2 regions of the Virgibacillus siamensis genome follow, and region 2 is predicted to be linked to the other one. Evidence: riboswitches for the same ligand, from Rfam matches in the RefSeq annotation. Region 2 holds a riboswitch; the other holds the start of a gene.

Region 1 (11,629 bases), on a different contig from region 2:
ACTAACGATTGAATGTATCCAATACGCTAATCGAAACACTTGGAATTGAAACAGTAAAAATGGAAAAAGATGAAGTCATTATGACCATGCCTGTCGATCACCGGACACATCAACCAGTCGGATACCTGCATGGAGGCGCAAGTGTAGCACTAGCCGAAACTGCTGCCAGCATGGGCTCCATGTTAAATGTGGATTTGGAAAAATATCTTGTATTCGGGATTGAAATTAACGCAAATCATATTAAAAGCAAACGTGATGGCGTCGTTACCGCAACAGCAACTCCAACACACATTGGTAAAACAACGATGGTATGGGAAATAAAAATCACGGACGAAGCGGACCGCCTTATTTGCATATCACGGTGCACTGTAGGAGTCGTCCCGAAAAAATAATCGCTTTTATTACGCCGCCTGGGTGATCAGGCGGTTTTATTTTGAGGTTGCCGACACTTGTTATTTTTCCCGTATTCCCCGCAGTTCTAACGATATTTCTTTTCTTATTACAATAAACTTCACTGAAAAAACATCTTTTTACATCCAAAAAAGCGCCTCCGAATATGGAGGCGCTCCTTTATATTTATGCTGCAAGATTCGATTGTTTTTGCTCAATCCATGTTCTCATCTTCAGAAATAGCGGTACAAACAGCATGCCTACAATGATGCCTTTAATCACGTTAAATGGCAGTACACCAAGCGAAACGGCAGCCCATTTAGCACCGCTGCTCATATCTTCCCACCCCATAAACCAGGCATATGCCGGAAGAATAATGAGATAGTTGAGAACGCTCATGCCAATCGCCATAATAATCGTTCCAGAGGCAAGCCCGGAAATGATGCTTTTAACACCTTTGTATTTATGATACAGTACAGCAACCGGTACAATAAACATTACTCCTGCCAAGAAGTTTGCTGTGACACCAATTGGATCGCCTGCACCTGATACAATCAGATAAAGAATATTTTTAATAGCTTCTACAAGCACTCCTGCCATTGGTGAAAAAATTAATGCAGCGATTAATGCCGGTACCTCACTAAAATCAATCTTCAAATACGGCGGCAGAAACGGTAACGGGAAATTCAGGAAAAATAATAGCAATGATATCGTTCCGAGTAACGCCAAAATAATAAGCCTTAACAATTTTGATGACTGCACACCTGCAGTTTTCATCATCAATCTCCTCCCTCATCTGCTATCGATTCACATCTGTCCGTTTTTGATGAAGGATAAGCTTTATTTCCCGTCCTACACAAAAATCCCTAAAGCCTAATCGGGGCCTTAGGGATTTATTCACAGGAAAACAGAGGCGCATAAGCACCAAGTTCAGCTCGCATCTTCTCCCATCCAGACTGTAACTGTCGGTCCCGGATTTTCACCAGGTCAGCCGCTTGTCAATACGCCTTAGCGGGTCACGGACTTAGAACACAAATGGCTCATTACCGTCGGTCGGGAATTGCACCCTGCCCCGAAGATGGAATCGATATGTTGTTTGAGATTATTATACTATCATTTTATGTATTTGCAAAGTATTGTGCTTAAAATAATAATAACCTGGATTTCGTTGAAAATCGAGGTATTATTCCATACAACTATTTGTTTATGAATCAACCTTCAACTGTTGCTATCAACCGTCGGAGGTGCGTAATCAACGTTCAACTGTCTTTATCAACCATCGGATGCGCGAAATCAACCCTCCCGCATGTTTTATCAACGTTCCTAAACAGAAAATCAACCCTGCGATCCAAATATCAACCTTCAATCATTGCTATCAACCTCCAAGGGGCGTAATCAACCTTCAACTGTTTTTATCAACCATCAGAAGCGCAAAATCAACCCTGCAATCCAAATATCAACCTTCCAACTCGAATTTCCACATGCACCACACCCCCGATTACCTCAAAAAAAGAGAGCGCTGTTTAGCGCCCTCCTTGTCAAGGTCAGCTGTTACTCGCCGTCTACGTTGATAAACAACTTGCCATCGGTCGTTTGACGTGTTTCATTACCGAAGTCATCGACGACTTTCACTTCGATAACAGCGCCCTCAGCAACGACATTGCTTGGAGCTGTCCAATACCCGACATAATGTCCGTCTTCCATTTCCATCATTGGAAGCTCTGTCGCATTGGATACGCGTGCACGAGCATTTGTCAATGGCATATGGATAAAGAATGTTGCTTCCTGTCCGGGCTCACTGTCAAATTCAATCCGTACACTTTCACCAGCATTGAGATGCTTATCCTCAGTTGGTGTCAGACTGTTGATTGTCGGTGCTACAAAATCAACATCTATCGTAACCGTTTTTGTAGTTGTGTTGCCGGCCAAATCTTTGGAGGCAACTTCAATTTCATTTTCTCCGTTGTCCAGCAAGATACGTTTTGAATACGATCCGTCATCAGCAACATCTGCTGTACGTCCATTAACTTTTACAAAGTCAAGGTTCGCATCAGAAATTGTACCTTCCACTGTAACGGTTTCACGATTTGTTTTATCTCCATCTTGCGGACTGTCAATAGATAATTCAGGCTTCATTGTATCAAGTGTGACTGTGATTGCTCCGGATTCTCCCGTCACTGCCCCATCCAATTTTGATACTGCCTTGAACTCATTTGCCCCTTCATCAAGTTCCACATCGATGGAGAATTTACCATTGTCTCCAATTTCGGCTGTTCCTGCTTCCTCACCATTATTCATAAGCTGAATAGTAGTTGTTGGTGAAGCAGTACCTTCAATCGTAACGTTTGTGTCATTGGTAATCAAACCAGCATCCGGGGATGTAATTTCCGGTTTGTTTACCTCATAACTTACACGTGCACGTATCATATAGTTACCTTCATTTGCAGGTGATTGTGACCATGTTCCGCCTACATATTGGTAACTGCGTTCTGCATTTGTACTGCTCTCATCAGTTGCCAGACCAGGTGCATTTGGATTCGGATCCTTTTGAATATAAACCATATAGAAATCGCCGTTTACGATAATATTGTGTTCGCGTAAATCAACGACAGTCCATTCATCCAAATTCCGCACTGCTTCTGCATCCACAGGACCTGCGATTTTTTCACCAGGTGTGCCATCTGGTCCGGAAGCATCCCATACTTCTACGGCAAAGTCAGTACCGCCTGGTGTCGGCCAGTCTGTGCCGTGGAACTGGAATACACCTTCTGTGACAACAGCTGATTCTTTTCCTTCAGGCAGTGACATTTTTACTGCCCAGCCATTACCGGCATCATAGAATGCGCGGGCATTCTCGGCTGTTCCATCATCATAGCCGATTTCACCGCCGGGATACGTGTAGAATGGCTCAAGTTCAATATCAAGCTGTTTGTCTTCAGTCAGATTCACTTCAACTTCCTTGCCATAGTAATCCCTGGCCATAACTTTTACAGTGTATGTTCCTTCATACCCTGTTATGGAAAAGTTTCCATTTTCATCAGAAGTGACAGGTTCAACATTCGCATCTTCCACGAGCATGATGGTTGCACCTTCAATTGTTTCACCTGTCTGCTCATCCGTTATGGTACCACTGATAGTAGCTTGCGGAAGTTCTTCAAGCGTGAAATCAGCCTGTGCCGTGCTATCAGCTTCAAGTTCAACTGTCTGTTCTCCGGATGCATACCCATACGATTCAGCTTTCAGTGTATATGTTCCCGCAGCATGGCTCAAGGAATAGTTACCAGTTGCAGGATCAGTCGTTACAGAACGTCCTGATTCCAAAACACTGACCTGTGCAGTCATCGGCAGCAAGTTCGGGTTAACTGCATCTTCTGTAACAGGAGCCTTTTCTTCTTTTGGCATTTTCGGACGTATTTTGTCCGGATTAACTTTTTCCTTCAAACCAGCTTTTGGATTGGCTTTTACAACACCCAATCCATTTCCATGGAATAAACGATTGTGATGCCCGTTATTTCCTTTTTCCTTTCCAATGGAAGCTTTGCTGCTTTGTGATGTATCAGATAATGCTACATCATCAATATACCAGCCTGGATCGGAAACACTATAGTCAGAAGTCAGGTTAAATCCGATATATACCCGCTGACCGCCGTATTCAGACAGGTCAACTTCCGCTGGAACCCAACCATCTGAATCACCCTCGATTTCCATCAACTGTGTCCATTCCTCACGATCGGTGGAAATGAATACATGACCGAAATCATAGGCATTTCCGGAATCATATTTTTCCAGGTTATACCACTGGTTGAACTGTAAATATGCGTTGCCTTCCGGTAAATCAATTGGGGGCATGACAAGTGTCGCATTCATTTCATCGTCATATTCACCATCAAGATTTGTTGCATATACATTTTCACCGGATGCAGCACTTTCAGGACCCGATGCCGGCACTCCCCATTCCCAGCTGTTATTGTCGCCGAATGATGTCCAGCCGGCAGGAGTTGATTCGAAATCCTCCGCGTAACCGGTGGAGATACCTTGTTTCACATCAACAGTATACGCTTCACTTACGACTTCATTGTCGCCAAAGTCGTTCACAATCCATTTATATGTTAGTGTACCTGTCACGATCTGTTCACCAGGAATAGTGGCTGCATAATCGCCATCCTTGAAATCGCCGGCAGTACGTCCTGCTTCAACAGATTGCCAGTCACCGTTTGAATCAAGGTAGCTCAATTCAACTGATTTTACACTGATATTGTCTGTTACATGTACATTTAAATGAAGGTCCATACCCTCGTAAGTTTGACTTGGGGCGTTATGTTCAAACGCAGGTGCCTCACTATCTTCACCTGGTTTTGTTACTGTCCCTTCAATTGTACCGATTCCGTTCTGCAGCGCCATTACCGCATCATACGCATTAACCAATCCATAGCCATATCCATTATTCGGCGTTTCAGGATATGTTTCATCAGTTAATGGAATTGCAGTATCCATCATCAACTGCTCCATCTCATCCGCAGACAAGCTGCTGTTTACTTGATGGATCAATGCTGCAACGCCGGATACTGCTGGTGCAGCCATGGAAGTACCGCTCCATCCCCCTTCATAACCACTGCCTGGAACAGATGAGCGTACACCAACACCTGGTGCAGAAACATCCGGTTTGATTTCATCGTATGGAGAAGGCCCCAACAATGAAAATCCAGCCAGGTTATTGTTACTGTCGGTTGCCCCTACTGCAAAGGATTCCGGGTAGTTTGCCGGTGCTGCAACCGAACCTGGACCACCTGGGTTAAAAAGACCAGTATTACCGGCAGAGAATACCGGAAGAATACCAGCTGCTCTCCAGTTAATCACGACATCACGGTACCACTCATCCAGACCTGGGCCACCACCCCAAGAATTATTGACAATGTCCGGTGCCATATCAGCACGAGCATTGCCTTCTGAATCGGTTGGTGCCAAGATCCATTGTGCCGCTTCAAGCAAGTCGACATCAGTACCGCCAGCAGCAGTGAACGCTTTCACGGAAATAAACTCAGCTCCCGGCGCTACACCGACCTGGTTCGTACCATCCGGTTCACTTCCAACCATAGTTCCGATTGTATGTGTACCATGCCCAAGGTCATCATACGGTTCAGATTCCCCTGCAGTCGTATCCAGCCAGTTAAAGTCATGATTCACTTCACCGGTTGCTTCATCATAGCCGCGATAATTATCTTTCAAGGCTGGGTGGTCCCATTGAACACCGGTATCAATACTTGCCACAACAGTACCGGTACCATCAATTCCCATATCCCAGACTTCAGGAGCATGGACCTGATCCACGTTCCATTCAACATTAGCAAGACGCGATTTAGGCGTTTTTGCATTTTTGGTTACGGCTTTAAACAGGTGTCTTGTTTCGTTAGGTAAAATTTTCTCAACTTCTGCAAAGTTTGCTACATTTTTTGCGACTTCTTTTGTTGCAGTAACAGCCATTCCATTGACAATATAAAATGATTTAATATTGTCAGCATTGCCCTTCTTCTTCTGTTGCTGCAAATATTTCTTCACATTTTGCTGTGATTCAAGGGAGGTTGACTTTAGTTCGGAAATGACTGCCGAACGTTGCACAAATTCTGTTTTTTGCGCGGTAAGATCAGCAGATTTTGCACTTTTCCTTGCCTGTTTTGCAATCTTCTTCGTATCAGCTTTTTCTTTGAACTTAATCAAGAATGTTACTTGGTCTTTCTGCTTAAACTGTTTCTGCAGCCGATTATTGATCTTTTCTTTTGCAACAGCCTGCGTATCCTTAACCGAATCGTACAATTTGTTTGCATTCGGTTGGGCGTTCGAGATACCTGGCATCAAAAGTGAAAAAATCATTAGCAATGAAGCTGTAATACTAAAGATTCTTGTTCGACGCTTTTTCTTGCGCAATTTCATTCCTCCTCCTTGTTTTTTAATGCCGCAATTCAACCACACAAAAAAGCTCCCATTCGCCTCCTTTACTAATAAAATTAGTGCCGGTTCTCAGCTGATTGTGGAGCTGCCTGTAATATCTTTGTTGTTATTGTAACAGTACTGTATTATTTGCGAATTTTCTGTCGAACGATGTCGACAGAATTCATGATTTTGTCAATTGATAGTTTTGTCGTATATTTAAAAAATTCCATATCATACCAAGGAACCAATTTTTGTCGATTATATGTCAAGCAAAATGTATTAAATGCCTTGAAGACAGCAATACGTAAAAACAATCAGGAAATACGTAACTTGCTTTCATTTTCCGGTTAAAAAAAATGCATCTTAAAGACCAGTATTTTTTACTTATCTTAAAAATAGATGAATTAATTTGCAAAAAGTGGTTATTTTTTCCTGTTTATATTACAATATTATTTCAGTTTGGTTACAAAGATATAGAAAATTTCAAAAAAACAACATCCTTTATTACTATTTTGAACACCAAAAAAAGCCCTGAATCCTTTTACAGATTCAAGGCTTTTTATATTGGTTCAATGATTAATCATCGAGTGGATTCATACTTTCTTCCCCGCTTAAGTTAGCAATCATCGTAACCAGCAGTTCGATTTCTTCATCGATGTCTTTTAAACTCGATGTTTCCACTGGTGAATGCATATAGCGAAGCGGCAGGGAAACAAGTGATACCGGTACACCCTTGCCGGTCAGACGCATTCTGTCCGCATCCGTTCCAGTCATGCGCGGTGTTAATTCATATTGTACATCCATTTTTAATTCACGCGCTGTTTTTTCCAGCAGCTTATTGATTTTGATGTTAATTGGTGCACCTTTGGCTAAAACAGGTCCGCCATCAAGCTTGACATCGCCATGCTTGTTTTTGTTGACACCCGGATAATCGGTTGCAAACGTAACATCACAGGCAAGCGCCATTGTTGGTTCAACTCCCGCAGCAGCAAAATAAGCACCACCCATATTGGTTTCCTCATTAACGGTGCTGGCTGCATAAACGCCTACATTACAACCCTTTTTGGAAAGACGCTTTAATACTTCAGCTACAATAAACGACCCAGTCCGGTTATCCAGGCCGCGGCCGGATACATAACGATCCATCAATATTTCAGGTTCGGTTTTATAAACAGCTAAATCACCAATCTGAACATGTTTCTCCGCTTCATCTTTCTGTTTATATCCGCAATCGATGAATAAGTCATCCAGGTCAAAATCATTTTTTAAACCACCATGATGCTGGGCATTAACACCAATGACACCAGTCACTTGCCCGTTATACCCAAGAACATTGACCTTCATTCCTACTGCAGCTTTCGGATTGATGCCGCCCATTTTATCGAAATGCAAAAATCCATCCTCGTCAATCCGATTAATAACGAGTGCGATTTCATCACAATGGCCGGCCAAAAGCACCTTAAAAGGTGCATCAGGATTCAATACACCAATTGCATTGCCTGCGTGATCTGTTCTGATTTCATCAGCAAACCCTTTCACATATTGAATCCATTTCTTTTGGATTTCTACTTCATTACTTGATGGAGACGGTGTATGTAATAACTCCAGCAAGAAATCTCTGTTCGCTTGTTCCATTGATTTCCCTCCTTCAAAACATAAAGAATCATTTCGCTTGGGATTCAAGTAAAACGCATTTTTCATCTTTAAAATTTCCCACATACCCATGATAGCAAACTTTTAGCACGGAAGCACATCTGTTTACCTTCCCTTTGCAATTGGATAAACTTATACCAGAATCACACTGAAGGAGTGGACAGAAATGGACTTGAATCAATGGTATGAACACGCAATCAATCCCGATGCCTACATTGATAACATGCAAAAAAACAAAGAAAACCTGCTTCATATTTATGATCATTTTACACCGCCTGAAGAAGATGCATTGATTAAGCGTCTTAAGGATAAACATCTACGTGCCATCGTTCTGACAGAAGACTGGTGCGGAGATGCCATGCTGAATATTCCGGTATTACTTCGTTTATCTGAACAGGCAAACATACAGGTTCGCATGCTTCTGCGTGATCAGAATCTTGAACTGATGGATCAATATTTGACCAATGGAAAATCCCGCTCCATCCCGATTTTTATTTTTATCGATGAAGATGGAAACGAGGTAGCAAAATGGGGGCCGCGTGCAGAAATAGTTCAGGAATATGTTGACGAATCCAGAAAAAAACTGCCTCCTAAAGAATCCGATGATTTTGATGAAAAGGCAAAAGAAATGTACATGTTTATGTCCAAGTCGTTCCGGGACAACCCTTCTTTCTGGCAAGCTGTATATGAAAGCATTAAAGATGCACTGCAGTAATTACCAAACCCGTCTTGTACAGGCGGGTTTTTTATGATGCATAGGAATGTCATGCAGTTGCCTATACTATCCATATACTATTTCCATTTAAAAAGGTGACCCCATGAATATTGAATCCTTTAAACATATATATTTTCGTATCCCCATTATCATAAGGCTTTTGGTCTCTGTTTTATTGTTAATGCTAATTTTCGGCACGATTATCAGTTTCGTTGAGCCGAATGAGTTTAAAACGATATTTGATGGTGTATGGTGGGTTGTCGTCACAGGTGCAACAATCGGATATGGTGATCTTGTACCTCAAACCGTATTAGGAAGACTTATTGGCATTGTTCTAATGTTGACAGGCGGCGGATTACTGACATTTTACATCACATCCTTATCATCAGCCGCAATTAACCACGAGCAGGATTTATCCAAAGGTAAAATATCCTACAAAGGAAAAAATCATATCATCGTGATAGGCTGGAATGAACGGACAAGGCAGTTAGTCAGAATGATAGAAGACAAAAATAAGGCATTTGAAATTGTACTGATCGACCGAACCGTTAACAATCTTCCCTATCGGCATTTTCCCGTGCATTTCATCCATGGCGATCCAAGTGAAGATGCGACGCTCATTCAAGCCAATATTCAACATGCAGCATCAGTCATTATTACCTCAGATATTACAAAAAAAGAACGGCAGGCTGATGTTTCCACCATTCTGACCACAGTTGCAATCAGGGGCAATAATGAATATGTGCCGATCAATGCTGAAATACTGTCCATTTCACAGGTAGAAAATGCGATTCGTGCGGGGGCTAATACTGTAATCAGTTCCAACGATTTCATGAGCACGCTTTTTTACCATGAAATTTTTCATCAGGAATCTACACGGCCATTCGAAACAATTCTTGCCATGTTAAACAGCCAGCAGTTTATTCAAAAACCGCTGCCGGAAAAATTAACAGATTGCACCTTTCAAGAATGTGTGATGCATCATATGCAGAATCGGCAGCTATTAATCGGTATAATCCGCGATGACACATGGACCATGAATCCCCCTGCTGAATTCAAACTCAAGAAAGATGACAGACTGCTCGTGTTGATGTCCTGGCAGGAAAAGTCAGCGGCGGACAAACAAGAATAGCTTTTTTGCCTCAATGGAATATTTATGATAAAATATTTTATTGTGTGAAAAGAAACGAATAAGAAATGGGAGTTGTTCAGCATGACGGAAAAGTTTGAGAAAGGTCAAATTCTGCAAGGAAAAGTTACAGGAATCCAACCATATGGCGCATTTGTTGCTTTAGATGAGGAAATTCAGGGACTCGTTCATATTTCCGAAGTAACACATGGATATGTTAAAGATATTAATGATCATTTGACAGTCGGTGATGAAGTAAACGTTAAAATCCTGAACGTTGATGAGGAAAACAACAAAGTGTCATTATCAATCCGTGCAACAGAGGAAGCACCGAAGAAAAGTTCCAAACCCAACAAAAGCAAAGTACAGGAAGAATCCAATACCGGATTCAACACACTAAAGGACAAGCTTGAAGAATGGATTGAACAATCAAAAGAACGCGAGGGAACATTTAAGAAGTAAAGATCCGGTTTCCTGAAATCAATCCTGTATTCGGGTACATTATGCAATCAAAAGGAATCTATTTTTCTTTTATCAGAAGGCTTTCTTCGTGATACAGCTGACAATGACCGTCAATGTTTCCGCAGAAAGTCTTTTTTATTATCCTACAGGAAATTATAAAATTTTATGCTTGTGTATAATTAGATTACCGAATGAAGCCACGTCCAGCTCCAGCGCCCAGCAACTAGCAAACTTCACACTCCTCCACTACGATAAAGAAGACTTGCCGATTGGTGAAACCAGAGGCTTAGTCGCACTTATACCCTTGTGGTGAAAGTCAACATCGTTCGCTTCCAGCTCACCGTGTTTCCTTTATCTCATTGCGGTTGGAGGAAGATCGGCTAAAACCGCCGCTTTGCGCGGCAACGCCGACCCACCCTGCATGGCAGGGCGCAGTTTGTACGTTGCTAACCGGGCGCTTGCGCTTTTGTTTTCTTCAAAAGCTCATTCTTGCTTAAAATCCTTCAGTTCGGTAAAGTGAAAATGTATCGTTAATAAAGGAGGATATCATGACACATCTATCTTTTTCATACAACAAAGCATTGTCTTTTTTTAATGAAAATGAATTGGACTATCTGAAACCATTTGTAGAACAAGCCCATCAGGCATTACATAATCAAACGGGACAGGGGAATGATTTTCTGGGTTGGCTCAACCTTCCGGAATCATATGATAAGGAAGAATTTACCCGCATTCAACAAGCAGCAGATAAAATAAGGAATGATTCCGATATCCTGCTTGTTATCGGAATTGGCGGTTCGTACCTGGGTTCGCGTGCAGCAATTGAAATGCTAACCCATTCATTCGGACTAAACAAGAATGCACCACAGATTATTTTCGCAGGTCACCACATGAGTTCAACCTATATGCATGAATTGTTTGACGTTCTCGAAAACAAAGATATTTCTATCAATGTTATCTCGAAAAGCGGAACGACAACCGAACCAGCTATCGCCTTTCGTATCTTTAAAAAGTACCTTGTCGATAAATACGGAGAAGAAGAAGCTCGAAAACGGATTTTCGCCACTACCGATGAAGAAAAAGGTGCCCTGAAAACGGCTGCTGATGAAGCAGGATATGAAACGTTTGTCATTCCGGATGATGTAGGCGGACGTTACTCTGTACTGACAGCAGTCGGGTTGCTCCCAATTGCTGTAAGCGGTATTTCGATTGATGACATGATGCAGGGTGCGAAGGATGCTATGAATGACCTCAATACCCCGGAACTTTATGATAATCCTGCATATCAATATGCAGCAGTACGAAACATTCTTTACAATAAAGGAAAGACAATTGAAATGCTTATCAATTAT
Region 2 (11,629 bases):
CTCCAGATGGTCAAAAAGGACCGAATAAGCCGCATCCCGGCGAAATTATTTTTGAAGGAGTAATTCCTGCGCTGGATAGCGGGGAGAAGGCAAAATTGGTTTTTGAAACGGATAACCTGCAGCCTGGAAAATATGTTTTTAAAGCCTATCAGCGGCCGGGTCACCCCGGTAAAAGCACACCATGGGGCGGAAAGATAGAGATCACACAGGAAGAAATTGATGCATGCTTTGGTACGCCTGAAACGGAGTCACAAGAAAAGAATAAAACGAAGACCACTAAGCCTGTAACGTCAGATAAACAGGATAAGGCCAAAGCCGAAAAGGAATCATCCAAGAAACCTGCTTCTGAGAAAAAGACGGAAAAGCCAAAAGTGAAAGAAGAAACGGAAAGTCAAAAGTCAAAAACTGACAAACAAGAAGAGCAGCATGATTCACCAGATACAAAAACTGATGTGAATGAAACAGTGAAACCTGAAAAAGAACAAAAGGAAAGTGAACAGACTCCAGAAAAAAAGAAGAATCAGTCAGTGGAGACCAGTAAGCAAGATGAACAAAAGGACTCTGCAAAGGAAGGTGATGCGAAATGACAAAACAAGAAGGAGGCGAACAGAAAGAAGTGAAGCGGATGACAAAGCGAAAAGTTATGAAATTTATCAGCAGCACAATTTCGACACTTCTCATCATTGTATTGGTTGGCATGACATTTCTAGTTATTTCTGCAAGAGCATCAGGTGGAGAACCGCAATTGTTCGGTTATCAGGTGAAAACCGTTTTGTCGGGATCTATGAGTCCCGAATTTGAAACCGGGTCCATCATCCTCGTTGAAAAGCTGAAACAGACGGAAAATCTGCAAAAGGGTGATGTGATTACATTCAAAGAGAACAGCGATCATCTTGTCACACACCGGATAGTCGAAGTGGTTCAACAGGGTGATGCAGTTCAATACCGAACAAAAGGTGATAATAATGAAGCCCCTGATATGAATCTTGTACTGCCGGATAACGTGGTCGCGCAGTACACCGGCTTTACAATCCCGTATGTCGGTTATCTGCTGAGCTATGCAGGGTCGCCAATGGGAGTAGCAGTACTGTTGATTGTTCCGGGATTATTTCTTCTCGGATATTCCATCATCACCATTCGTCAGGCAGTTAAGGCGGTGGAGGAGAAGGCAAAATCAGGAAGTCTGTCAGAAGAGGAAAAGCCAATTTCCTAAGATTGTTTCCCTAATAGTAGGGTTCAATATATATACATACCCAAACAGGGTAAAAAACTAAGGAGGAATCAGAAATGGAATTGAAGAAAAAAATGGGCACAGGTATCTTAGCAGGAGCATTGGGTCTATCACTCATCGCAGGAGGTACATTCGCAGCGTTTAACGATGTGGAAGCAGTCGGTAACTCGTTTGCTGCAGGGACATTGGATTTGGAGACTAGTACAGATGTTCTGTTTGATCTTAGCAACTTGAAGCCGGGTGATCATTTCACGAAGACATTGACACTTTCGAATAATGGAACGCTCGCAATTGATGAGGTTCTATTAAGTTCAGCTTCTGAAGGATGGGTAGACGCCCTTCATCAAAATCTGCCGGATAATGGTGTAAATACCGAAGCGGACTTTTTAAAGCAGTTTGAAGTAGAAGTAATGGGAAGTACTTTCAACTTAAATCAACTTGTTAACTTGCCAGAATCACAAAAAATCTCAACTGAAGGTGCAGGGGTTGCAGCTTTACAACCCGGTGATTCAATGGATTATCAAGTGAAAATTACTTTTAAAGATGATCCGACTAGATATCCTAATTCAAGACTCTTCATACAAAACAAGTACCAAGATGAAGGTACATCAGTTAATCTGAGTTTTGAAGCTACACAAATGCCTGGTGAAGATCGGAGCAATGATTAAGGAAATTATTTAAAAATCGGATGGGGGAAAGTACAATGAAAATTAAAAAGCGATTGGCATCGGGTGCAGTTACTGCAACGCTTGGGATATCCCTTATAGGGGTGGGGACATGGGCAGCTTTTAACGATGTTGAACAGGTTAATGGCAGTGTGGCAGCAGGAACACTGGATCTGGTTTTAAATGAAAGTGGAACAGCAACGAACTTTGACATATCCAAATTGAAGCCCGGCGATCACATGACACGGAATATTGAACTGACGAACGAGGGAACTTTAGCTATTAAAGATGTTCTCCTTTCAATTGAAACAGTAAGCTTCCAGGATTATACCGGTACGGAAGGTGATGGCAACTGGGGAGACAACGATGTACTTGATTATCTGAATGAGTTTACCGTCACAGTTGCAAAGGTTGGAAATGAAGGAAGCGGTGACGGTGAGTTTCCGAAAGAAATTGTTACAAATGTCAGCTTAGGGGACTTTTATTTGGCGTCTGGCACTATGGAAGGGAATCGCGCAGGGGCATCTGCAGCTGAAATTAATGCAGCCCGTCAAAGAGTATGGGGCAGTGTTGATCCGGATTATATAGATACAGCCTCCAATCGTTTGAATGTGGCAACGGTTAACCCGAATGAGTGGACTGGATTGCCGGTGGACCCTCGGGATCCGGACATCTTGCAAATATCGATTGAATTTACGGATGATCAAGCGAAAAATGATGACGGAACCTATGTTCAAAACAAATTCCAGGGAGATTCAGCAAGCATTGAATTTATGTTTGAAGCCCGGCAGTGGGACGGTCAGGACGTTTCGGATGAGGAAGGATATATTGAATCAAACGAACAAGCGGACAATGGCAATTTTTAAGAAAAATCAAAGGTAGAGAGCACTCCTCTCTACCTTACTAGTTCAATCTTGCTGGGGGGGTAGGTTAAATGAAAAAGGTTGTGTTAGCGGTATTAAGTATATTTTTGGTGATCGGTTTTGCTGCAGCAGTTCAGGCCGACGGTGGGGATGGTGCTGATCATACCGATATCCATCTATCAACCCATCCCAGCAAGGTGTTCTTTCATATCGACAATATCAAACCGGGGGATTATGTCATAAAAGATTTGGAAGTAATGAACAAAGGGGATCAGGCATTCAACTATAATTTTACAAATAAATACCTTGATGGATCTCAGAAACTTTATAATGAGCTGCAGGTGGCGATCAAAGCAGGGGGCACTGTTCTTTTTATAGGGAATTTAAAAGACTTTGAGAAAATTGATCCCAGGAATTTGGATGTTGGTGAATCTGAAAAACTAAATGTCCGAATTGACGTGCCATATGAGCTGGGCAATGAATTTCAAGGACTGAGCAGCGAGTTCCAATTTAAATTACAGGCCGACAATGCGGCGGCCGGTGTTCCCACATTTCCTGCTGGGAAACAACTTCCAAACACTGCAACAAACATGTTTGCTTTTATCTTCTTTGGAATTGCTGTATTGTTAGCCGGGTTAGGGCTTTACGGATACAGCCTGCTGAAGGGAAGACGGGACACCAAGGTTCATGATTGAATGCACAATCCTTCATAAAAACATTCCTACACTTCCGAATCCGCTCCACGCCGGAGCGGATTTTTGCATCTTCTCATTGTTTTTGAAAGCGCCCAGTTTGCAATACATATAATAACAAATTTCCGGGTCAGAATGGGGTTAATTGAATTACTACACAAAATACTGAGGCAGAGCAGGTAATCAAATATTCCGAACAGTCCTATTAGTTGAAAAACAGGCGTATTTATACTATCATTAGGAAATAAGTACTAGTTCGCATCTTTTATAATGATTGGAATCTCAACACGACACATATAAAGATATATGTATCATTTGGTTACTTTCGAATAAGGAGAGGTGAGATATGCAGACAACTTTTAATTTGGATAATCCCTCATTATTTATCCATGCTTTTGATCGTGCTTCAATTGGCATGGCTATCGTGGCAACTGATGGGACTCCGTTAAAGGTGAATCGGTCATTATGTGATATTCTGGGTTATCCTGAATCAAAATTACTTTCGATTAAATTTAAGGACATAACACATCCGGATGACATAGAAAGTAATTTATCCCTCATGTACGAGGCACTTAAAGGGATAAGAAAGTCCTACCAGATGGAAAAACGTTTTATACATAAGGATGGCTATCAAGTTTGGGCTCTGCTCAGTGTATCTTTAGTGAGGGATGATCATGATCAACCTCTGTATTTTATTAGCCACATTCAAGATATAACAGATTGGAAATTTGCTGAAGAGAAGTCCGGCGAGGGTGAAAAAAGATTAAACAGTTTGGTTGAGGAGACACCGGAACTTATGTTGAAATTTGAAAAACTGACGGTTGCTGGACAATTGGCCGCAGGGATTGCACATGAGGTTAGAAACCCCTTAACTGCCATTAAAGGATTTCTTCAACTCATGCAAAGTAACCCGACAGACAACAAAGAGTACTCGGAAGTAATCTTCTCAGAGCTGAATCGTATTGAAGAACTCTTAAGTGAACTGTTGGTATTGGCAAGACCACAAAAGGTTAAATCTGTAAAAAGGGGTTTGAAAGTTCTTTTAGCCCAAGTCATTTCTTTAATTGAGACACAAGCTAAACAAAATGACATTAAAATAGAGAAATATATTGAATCAGATTTACCGGACATAAATTGTGATGGAAATCAAATTAAACAGGTGTTTATCAATCTTCTAAAAAATGCAATCGAAGCAATGCCAAATGGTGGAACGATATTCATTTCATTAAAAAAACATAATGCAGATACACTTTTAATTCGAATCGAAGACCAGGGTTATGGGATACCGGATCATCTATTAAGTAAAATAGGGAATCCGTTTTTTACAACAAAGGATGATGGGACAGGTCTGGGAATAATGATTTGTCATCAGATTATCGAAAAGCATAAAGGTGTAATGAAAGTTGCAAGCAGTTCGGAAGGTGCGGTTGTAAAGGTGTATTTACCATTAATCCAGGCATCTTCCAATCGATGTTCATGTTAGCCTTGGCCGAGTCGATTAAAGATCTGTCAATATGATAATGGTTGTCGATTTGTTGAAAAAATTCGGCATAACTAGTAAAATTAGTTCAGCTTATCCTACATAAGCTGAATTGGTTGCGATTCTATCGTGATTAAGGTATAACAAAAATACAATATTATAATGCAAGTTCCTTCGGGGTCGGGTGAAATTCCCAATCGACGGTGATGAAGCGTATGCTTTTTAGTCCGTGACCCGTGCGGTATTATGCCAAGCGGTGGATCCGGTGCAACTCCGGAACCGACAGTTAAAGTCTGGATGGGAGAAGGGATTTATAAGGATTTTTTATGTTGCTGGATGGTTTGTGCAGGTATTTTTACTGTATGCAAACCAGCTTTTTAATCATACGCGTATACCCTTATAAAATTCTGCCCTTGGCCTCTGAAGCTGATTCAGGGGTTTTTTTAATTGGTTAAAGGGAGTGAAATTAATTTGGATGATGAATATTATATGCAAATAGCCTTGAACCTTGCCCGAGCTGTTTCCGGCCAGACCAGTCCCAATCCGCCTGTTGGTGCGGTTGTTGTTAAGAATGGGGAGATTTTAGGTTTCGGTGCACATCTGAAAGCCGGTGAGGCGCATGCAGAAGTACATGCGTTACAAATGGCCGGGGAAAGATCCGGCGGTGCAACCATTTACGTCACACTGGAGCCGTGCAGTCATCATGGGAGAACACCGCCTTGCGCGGATTTGATTGTGAAAAATGGTATCAGCCGGACGGTTGTTGCGGCGACTGATCCGAATAAGAAAGTTGCAGGTCAGGGTTTGGAGAAGCTGCGGAAGGCCGGCATTGAAGTGAAACAGGGTGTTCTGGAAAAAGAAGCGAATGCGGTAAACGCTGCATTTTTCCACTTTATCCAAACGAAAAAACCATACGTAACTGTAAAGTCTGCTGTCAGTTTGGATGGGAAAACGGCAACACATACTGGCGACAGCAAATGGGTAACCGGAGAGGCAGCAAGGCTTGATGTCCACCAGTATCGTCATATGCACGATGCAATTCTGGTTGGTGTAAACACAGTTATCACCGACAATCCAAGTCTGACTGCCAGGCTCCCAAATGGCAGAAAGAACCCAATACGAATTATTTTAGATACATCACTTAAAACGCCGTTGGATGCAACAATTCTGAATGACGGTAAAGCGGAAACATGGATTTTTACAAAAAGTGTCGTGTCGGATGTAGCAGAAAAATCGTACGCTGAAAAAGAGAGTGTTACCATTGTCCGGCTGGAGAAACTGGACGTTGAAAGTGTTTTGCAATATTTGGGGCGTCACGGTATCATGTCTCTCTTTGTCGAAGGCGGCGCTGCAGTGAACGGGTCATTTTTGGAAAGTGGATACATTAATCAGCTGATTACCTACATGGCACCGAAACTAATCGGCGGTCAAGCTGCCCCGACATCGTTTGCCGGAAATGGTTTTTCGTATATGAAAGATACCCTTGAAATGGTAATCCGGCATGTTGAGATGATTGGCAATGATATTAGAATTGTTGCGGAACCACGAAAGGACGATTGACATGTTTACAGGAATCATTGAAGAAAAAGGTATTGTAAAAAAAATGAAGCGTGTATCTGAACAATCAGTTGAAATGACAATTGGTTCGGAAAAAGTTGTGGAAGATGTTCGTCTCGGCGACAGTATCGCTGTCAACGGAATCTGCCTGACCGTCACGAAATTTTCTGCAGCTGATTTTCAAGTTGATGTGATGCCGGAAACAATTAAAGCCACCTCACTGGACTCCTTAACAGCGGGTTCCAGCGTGAACTTGGAAAGGTCGATGCCTGCGAATGGCCGGTTTGGTGGGCACTTTGTGTCCGGACATGTTGATGGAAAAGGCAAAATTATACGAAAAGAAGCAAATGAAAATGCTATTTATTACGATATTGAAATTCCGGAAGAACTGGTTAAATACTTTATGTTAAAAGGTTCGGTAGCTGTTGATGGCGTCAGTTTAACCATTTTCGATGTGATGCCGAATGTATTTACCATCTCACTGATTCCGCATACAGTGTCGGAAACGATTCTGGGTGATAAAAAAGATGGGGATGTTGTAAATATTGAGTGTGATATGCTCGCCAAGCATGTTCATAATATGATTCAAAATCAAAGTATCGGCCAAAAAGAAGGTATTAACCAGGCGTTTTTGAAAAATAACGGATTCATGTGAAGGAAGTGGGACAATGTTTGATACGATAGAAGAGGCAGTTAAGGATTTAAAGGCAGGAAAACCGGTCATCGTGGTCGATGATGAGGACAGGGAAAATGAAGGAGATTTGGTTGCACTTGCTGAGCAGGCAACACCGGATGTTATCAATTTTATGATCACCCATGGAAAAGGTCTTGTCTGTACGTCGATAACGGAGCGGCTGGCGGAAAAGCTGAATCTTCCATTGATGACCAGCCGCAGTACAGATCCGTTTGGTACAGCATTTACCGTAAGTATCGATCATAAGGATACGAAAACTGGAATTAGTGCAGATGAACGTTCCAGGACCATTCAGGCATTGCTGGATCCTGAAGCAAAGGAAATTGATTTTAAACAGCCGGGTCATGTGTTTCCGCTTATTGCCAAAGACGGCGGAGTACTGACGCGCTCCGGTCACACAGAAGCATCGGTTGATCTGGCCATGTTAAGCGGTGCATTTCCGGCAGGGGTGATTTGTGAAATCATTAAGGAAGATGGAACAATGGCACGGGTTCCGGATTTAGAAGCGATGGCAAAAACATTCGATTTGAAACTGATTTCGATTGCTGACTTGGCAGCACATCGCAAACAACACGAAATTCATGTCAGTCGTGTAGTTGAAACAACGCTGCCAACCGAGTTTGGTACATTTAAAGTCTATGGTTACACCAACGATTTGGATGATAAGGAACATATTGCATTGGTGAAAGGGGACGTTGATGCAGCGGATGCAGTTCTGACACGAATTCATTCGGAATGTCTGACTGGTGATGTGTTTGGGTCCTACCGGTGTGATTGTGGTCCTCAGCTGCATGCGGCACTGCAAAAGATAGATGAAGCGGGTGCAGGTGTGTTGGTTTACATGCGTCAGGAAGGCCGTGGTATTGGTTTACTTAATAAGCTTCGGGCATATCAGCTGCAGGATGCCGGTATGGATACTGTCGAAGCGAATGAGCAGCTTGGATTTGCACCTGATCTGCGCGAATACAATTTGAGCGCACAAATATTAACAGATTTGGGTATTAAAAAAGTAGACTTGCTGACCAACAATCCGAAAAAAGTGACAGGACTTGCATCGTATGGAATTGATATCGGTTCGCGTATCCCAATTCAAACTGCTACACGAAAAGAAAATGAAAAATATATGCACACCAAGCTCGATAAAATGGGACACTTATTGAACTTTCATCAGTGATAAAAGGAGATGAAGCAAAATGGGAAAAACGTTTGAAGGAAATCTGGTTGGGACAGATATGAGAATAGGCATTGTAGTAGCGCGGTTTAATGAATTTATTACGAGTAAATTACTTGGTGGTGCCACAGACACTTTAAAACGGCACGGGGTGGATGAAGAAAACATTGATGTTGCCTGGGTTCCCGGCGCATTTGAAATTCCATTGATTGCCCAAAAAATGGCAACTTCCGGCGGTTATGATGCAGTTGTTGCTTTGGGCACCGTAATCCGCGGGTCGACATCACATTATGATTATGTGTGTAATGAAGCGGCAAAGGGTGTATCCAATGCATCCCTTCAATCAGGTAAACCAGTTATTTTCGGTATTTTAACGACTGAAACGATTGAACAGGCTATTGAACGTGCAGGTACTAAAGCAGGCAACAAAGGGGCAGAGGCAGCTGTTGCTGCGATTGAAACTGCGAATGTTGCCAAACAGCTGGAATGGTAAAAAGACCGAGGGGCGGTAGATTGATAAACTGTCCCCGGTCTTTTTTTGATGGAAAAACGAAGCCCTTTAAGATAAACTTGTAACAGAAGGAACAGGAAGATTTGGGGGCAAGGCTTATGAAGTTTTTCGGATATCAGATTCTGGCTATAGGCGTTATTTGGCTTGGGATGACGATCTTTTTTTCAAAGATGGACCAGCTTAGCACGTATATCTACTATGGTGTGACATCATGGTTGTTATTTTTGATTGTTCTTTTTGTAAAGCAATATCTCAGACAGCGGAAATAGGAAGGAAATTATATGCTCACAATAGAGAATTTATATAAATCCTACGGGGAAAAAGTTTTGTTTCAAGATGTAACATGTACCATTAAAAAACAGGATCGAATCGGACTTATTGGTGTAAATGGCACGGGGAAATCCTCATTTTTGAAGGTGCTGGCCGGAATTGACCCGGCGGAGAGCGGCACGATGAATCATCCCAAAGATTACCGGATTGAATATTTGGCTCAGGATCCGGATCTGGATTCAGACAAAACGGTCATCGAACAGATTTATTATGGCGATGCAACCATTATGAAGGTTATGCGTAACTATGAACAGGCATTGCATCGGCTGCAAGATGAATCCAATGATGAACAGGCACAGGAACATCTTCTGAATATGCAGCAACAGATGGATCAGCATGAAGCATGGGAGGCAAACGCTGCAGCTAAAACAATTCTTACAAAGCTTGGCATTACCGATTTTAATAAAAATACAGCGGAACTTTCCGGCGGACAGAAAAAGCGGGTTGCGATTGCCAAAGCACTGATTCAGCCGGCAGATCTCTTGATTCTCGACGAGCCGACTAACCACCTGGATAATGAAACAGTGGAATGGCTCGAGAACTTCCTGGCAACATTTCAAGGGGCCTTGCTGCTTGTAACACACGATCGTTATTTTTTAAACCGGGTGACCAATCATATTTTTGAATTGGATAAAGGCAATTTTTATGTCTATGAAGGCAACTACGAGTTATTCCTGGAGAAGAAGGCTGAACGCGAGGAACTGGAAGCGCAGAATGAACAGAAACATCAAAATACATTGAAACGGGAACTCGCCTGGCTGAAGCGCGGGGCAAGGGCCCGTTCCACCAAACAGAAGGCCCACGTTGAGCGGGTGCATGCTTTACAGGAGAAGAAATTCGATACAAAGCAGCAGAATGTAGCATTCCAGGCAGGGTCAACACGACTTGGGAAAAAGGTAATGGAATTACAGGGAATCCAGAAAACATTTGCGGGAAAAACATTGCTTCATGATTTTGATTTTCTGATTGTGCCTGGTGACCGCCTTGGTATCATCGGGCCGAACGGTTCCGGGAAAACAACTCTGCTGAACATGATGGCAGGACGAATCCAACCGGATCAGGGTGAAATGGAAGTCGGTGAGACGGTAAAAATCGGTTACTACACACAGGGTGATGAAGAACTTGATCCTGATTCCATGGTAGTGGATTACATCAAGGAAGTTGCTGAAGTCATTCACACGAAAAACGGTGAAACGATAACAGCTGAACAAATGCTTGAACGGTTTTTATTCCCGCGTTCGGAGCAGCGGACCTACATCGGCAGGCTTTCCGGCGGGGAAAAGAGACGGCTTTATTTATTGAAAGTCCTAATGCGCGAGCCGAACGTGCTGTTTTTGGATGAACCGACCAATGATTTGGACACGCAAACATTGAGTGTCCTGGAAGAGTACCTTGACCAGTTTCCAGGGGTTGTTATTACAGTTTCCCACGACAGGTATTTCCTGGATCGGGTCATTGACCATTTGCTTGTTTTCAAAAACAACGATAAGATCAAGCATTTTTACGGTAACTACAGTGAATATCTGGAACAGGAAGTCAAACAGGATACCGTGAAGAAAAAAGCGCCGGTTAATGAAAAAACAACAAAATCTTCCCACCGTAAAAAAATGTCATACCGTGATAAAAAGGAATGGGAGACCATTGAGGATGACATAACGGCGCTTGAAACAGAACTGGAAGCATTGCAGGGAAGGATTGAACAGGCTGGAAGTGATCTGGAAAAAGTGCAGGATTACTATACCGAGCAGGAACAGCTTGAAGAAAAACTGGAACAGAAATTGGAACGCTGGGAAGAGCTTTCCGAACTTGCCGAAAGCCTGCGTGGTGAATAAAAAACGTCCTGGAAGGTATAACCCTCCAGGACGTTTTCAGTTATTTCGTCAATCCTTTTATTTCGATTGTCTCGACGATTCCTGTCCCATTCTCACGGACGAGCGCCTCAAATGTTACTTTATCACCGGATTGCAGGAATAGTGCAAGCGGTTCTTTTCCGGCATTAATTGTATAAATGGTCTGGTCATTTTTTAGAATGAATTGGATGACCTGACCGGTTTTTTGGGTGGATGTTACAAGTACACGATTGACGGTTCCTTTTATTTTTTCCAGATTCGATTCACCGCTGGATTCTACATTTCCCGGATCCTGTACAAGCTGTAGACGGTATGCTTCCAGTGTTTCTTTTGCTGTATCTCCAAACACAACAAAGTCAGCATCTCCTGCTTTGATATAGGCGTATTTTTTAAACAGGCCATTCGGGTCAAGTACGTTTACGACCCAGGTTGGATTGCCGTCAATGTTGTACAGTACCGGCATGGAACCTTTCCAGTTCTTTTCCGGGAATTCTTTGTTCACAATTTCCTTTGCACCTTTGCTGTCCATAATTCCGTTGTTTTTCTTGCCGTTATAATACGTCAGCTCCCCGGTGCGGGCGTTGA

Evidence for each region. Region 2 has a riboswitch for FMN ahead of ribD (bifunctional diaminohydroxyphosphoribosylaminopyrimidine deaminase/5-amino-6-(5-phosphoribosylamino)uracil reductase RibD). Riboswitches for the same ligand answer to the same signal wherever they lie in the genome.
Region 1: linked by a shared signal. The riboswitch ahead of B1K71_RS12960 (ECF transporter S component) and the one ahead of ribD (bifunctional diaminohydroxyphosphoribosylaminopyrimidine deaminase/5-amino-6-(5-phosphoribosylamino)uracil reductase RibD) in region 2 are both predicted to bind FMN.

What each region holds. Positions count from the first base shown of each region.
Region 1 covers NZ_FUIH01000007.1:1,816,907-1,828,535, forward strand. Annotated here, with positions in the region: gene B1K71_RS12955 (hotdog fold thioesterase) at 9-392, shown strand; gene B1K71_RS12960 (ECF transporter S component) at 577-1,167, opposite strand; FMN riboswitch at 1,326-1,474, opposite strand; gene B1K71_RS12965 (S8 family peptidase) at 1,942-6,318, opposite strand; gene B1K71_RS12970 (M20/M25/M40 family metallo-hydrolase) at 6,895-7,953, opposite strand; gene B1K71_RS12975 (thioredoxin family protein) at 8,138-8,686, shown strand; gene B1K71_RS12980 (potassium channel family protein) at 8,790-9,818, shown strand; gene yugI (S1 domain-containing post-transcriptional regulator GSP13) at 9,900-10,277, shown strand; gene B1K71_RS12990 (glucose-6-phosphate isomerase) at 10,826-11,629, shown strand, end outside.
Region 2 covers NZ_FUIH01000006.1:409,353-420,981, forward strand. Annotated here, with positions in the region: gene tapA (amyloid fiber anchoring/assembly protein TapA) at 1-587, shown strand, start outside; gene sipW (signal peptidase I SipW) at 584-1,213, shown strand; gene B1K71_RS03005 (TasA family protein) at 1,288-1,899, shown strand; gene B1K71_RS03010 (TasA family protein) at 1,935-2,762, shown strand; gene B1K71_RS03015 (LPXTG cell wall anchor domain-containing protein) at 2,831-3,454, shown strand; gene B1K71_RS03020 (PAS domain S-box protein) at 3,798-4,934, shown strand; FMN riboswitch at 5,098-5,244, shown strand; gene ribD (bifunctional diaminohydroxyphosphoribosylaminopyrimidine deaminase/5-amino-6-(5-phosphoribosylamino)uracil reductase RibD) at 5,403-6,491, shown strand; gene ribE (riboflavin synthase) at 6,493-7,143, shown strand; gene B1K71_RS03035 (bifunctional 3,4-dihydroxy-2-butanone-4-phosphate synthase/GTP cyclohydrolase II) at 7,157-8,356, shown strand; gene ribH (6,7-dimethyl-8-ribityllumazine synthase) at 8,376-8,846, shown strand; gene B1K71_RS19780 (hypothetical protein) at 8,963-9,133, shown strand; gene B1K71_RS03045 (ABC-F family ATP-binding cassette domain-containing protein) at 9,146-11,026, shown strand; gene B1K71_RS03050 (Yip1 family protein) at 11,067-11,629, opposite strand, start outside.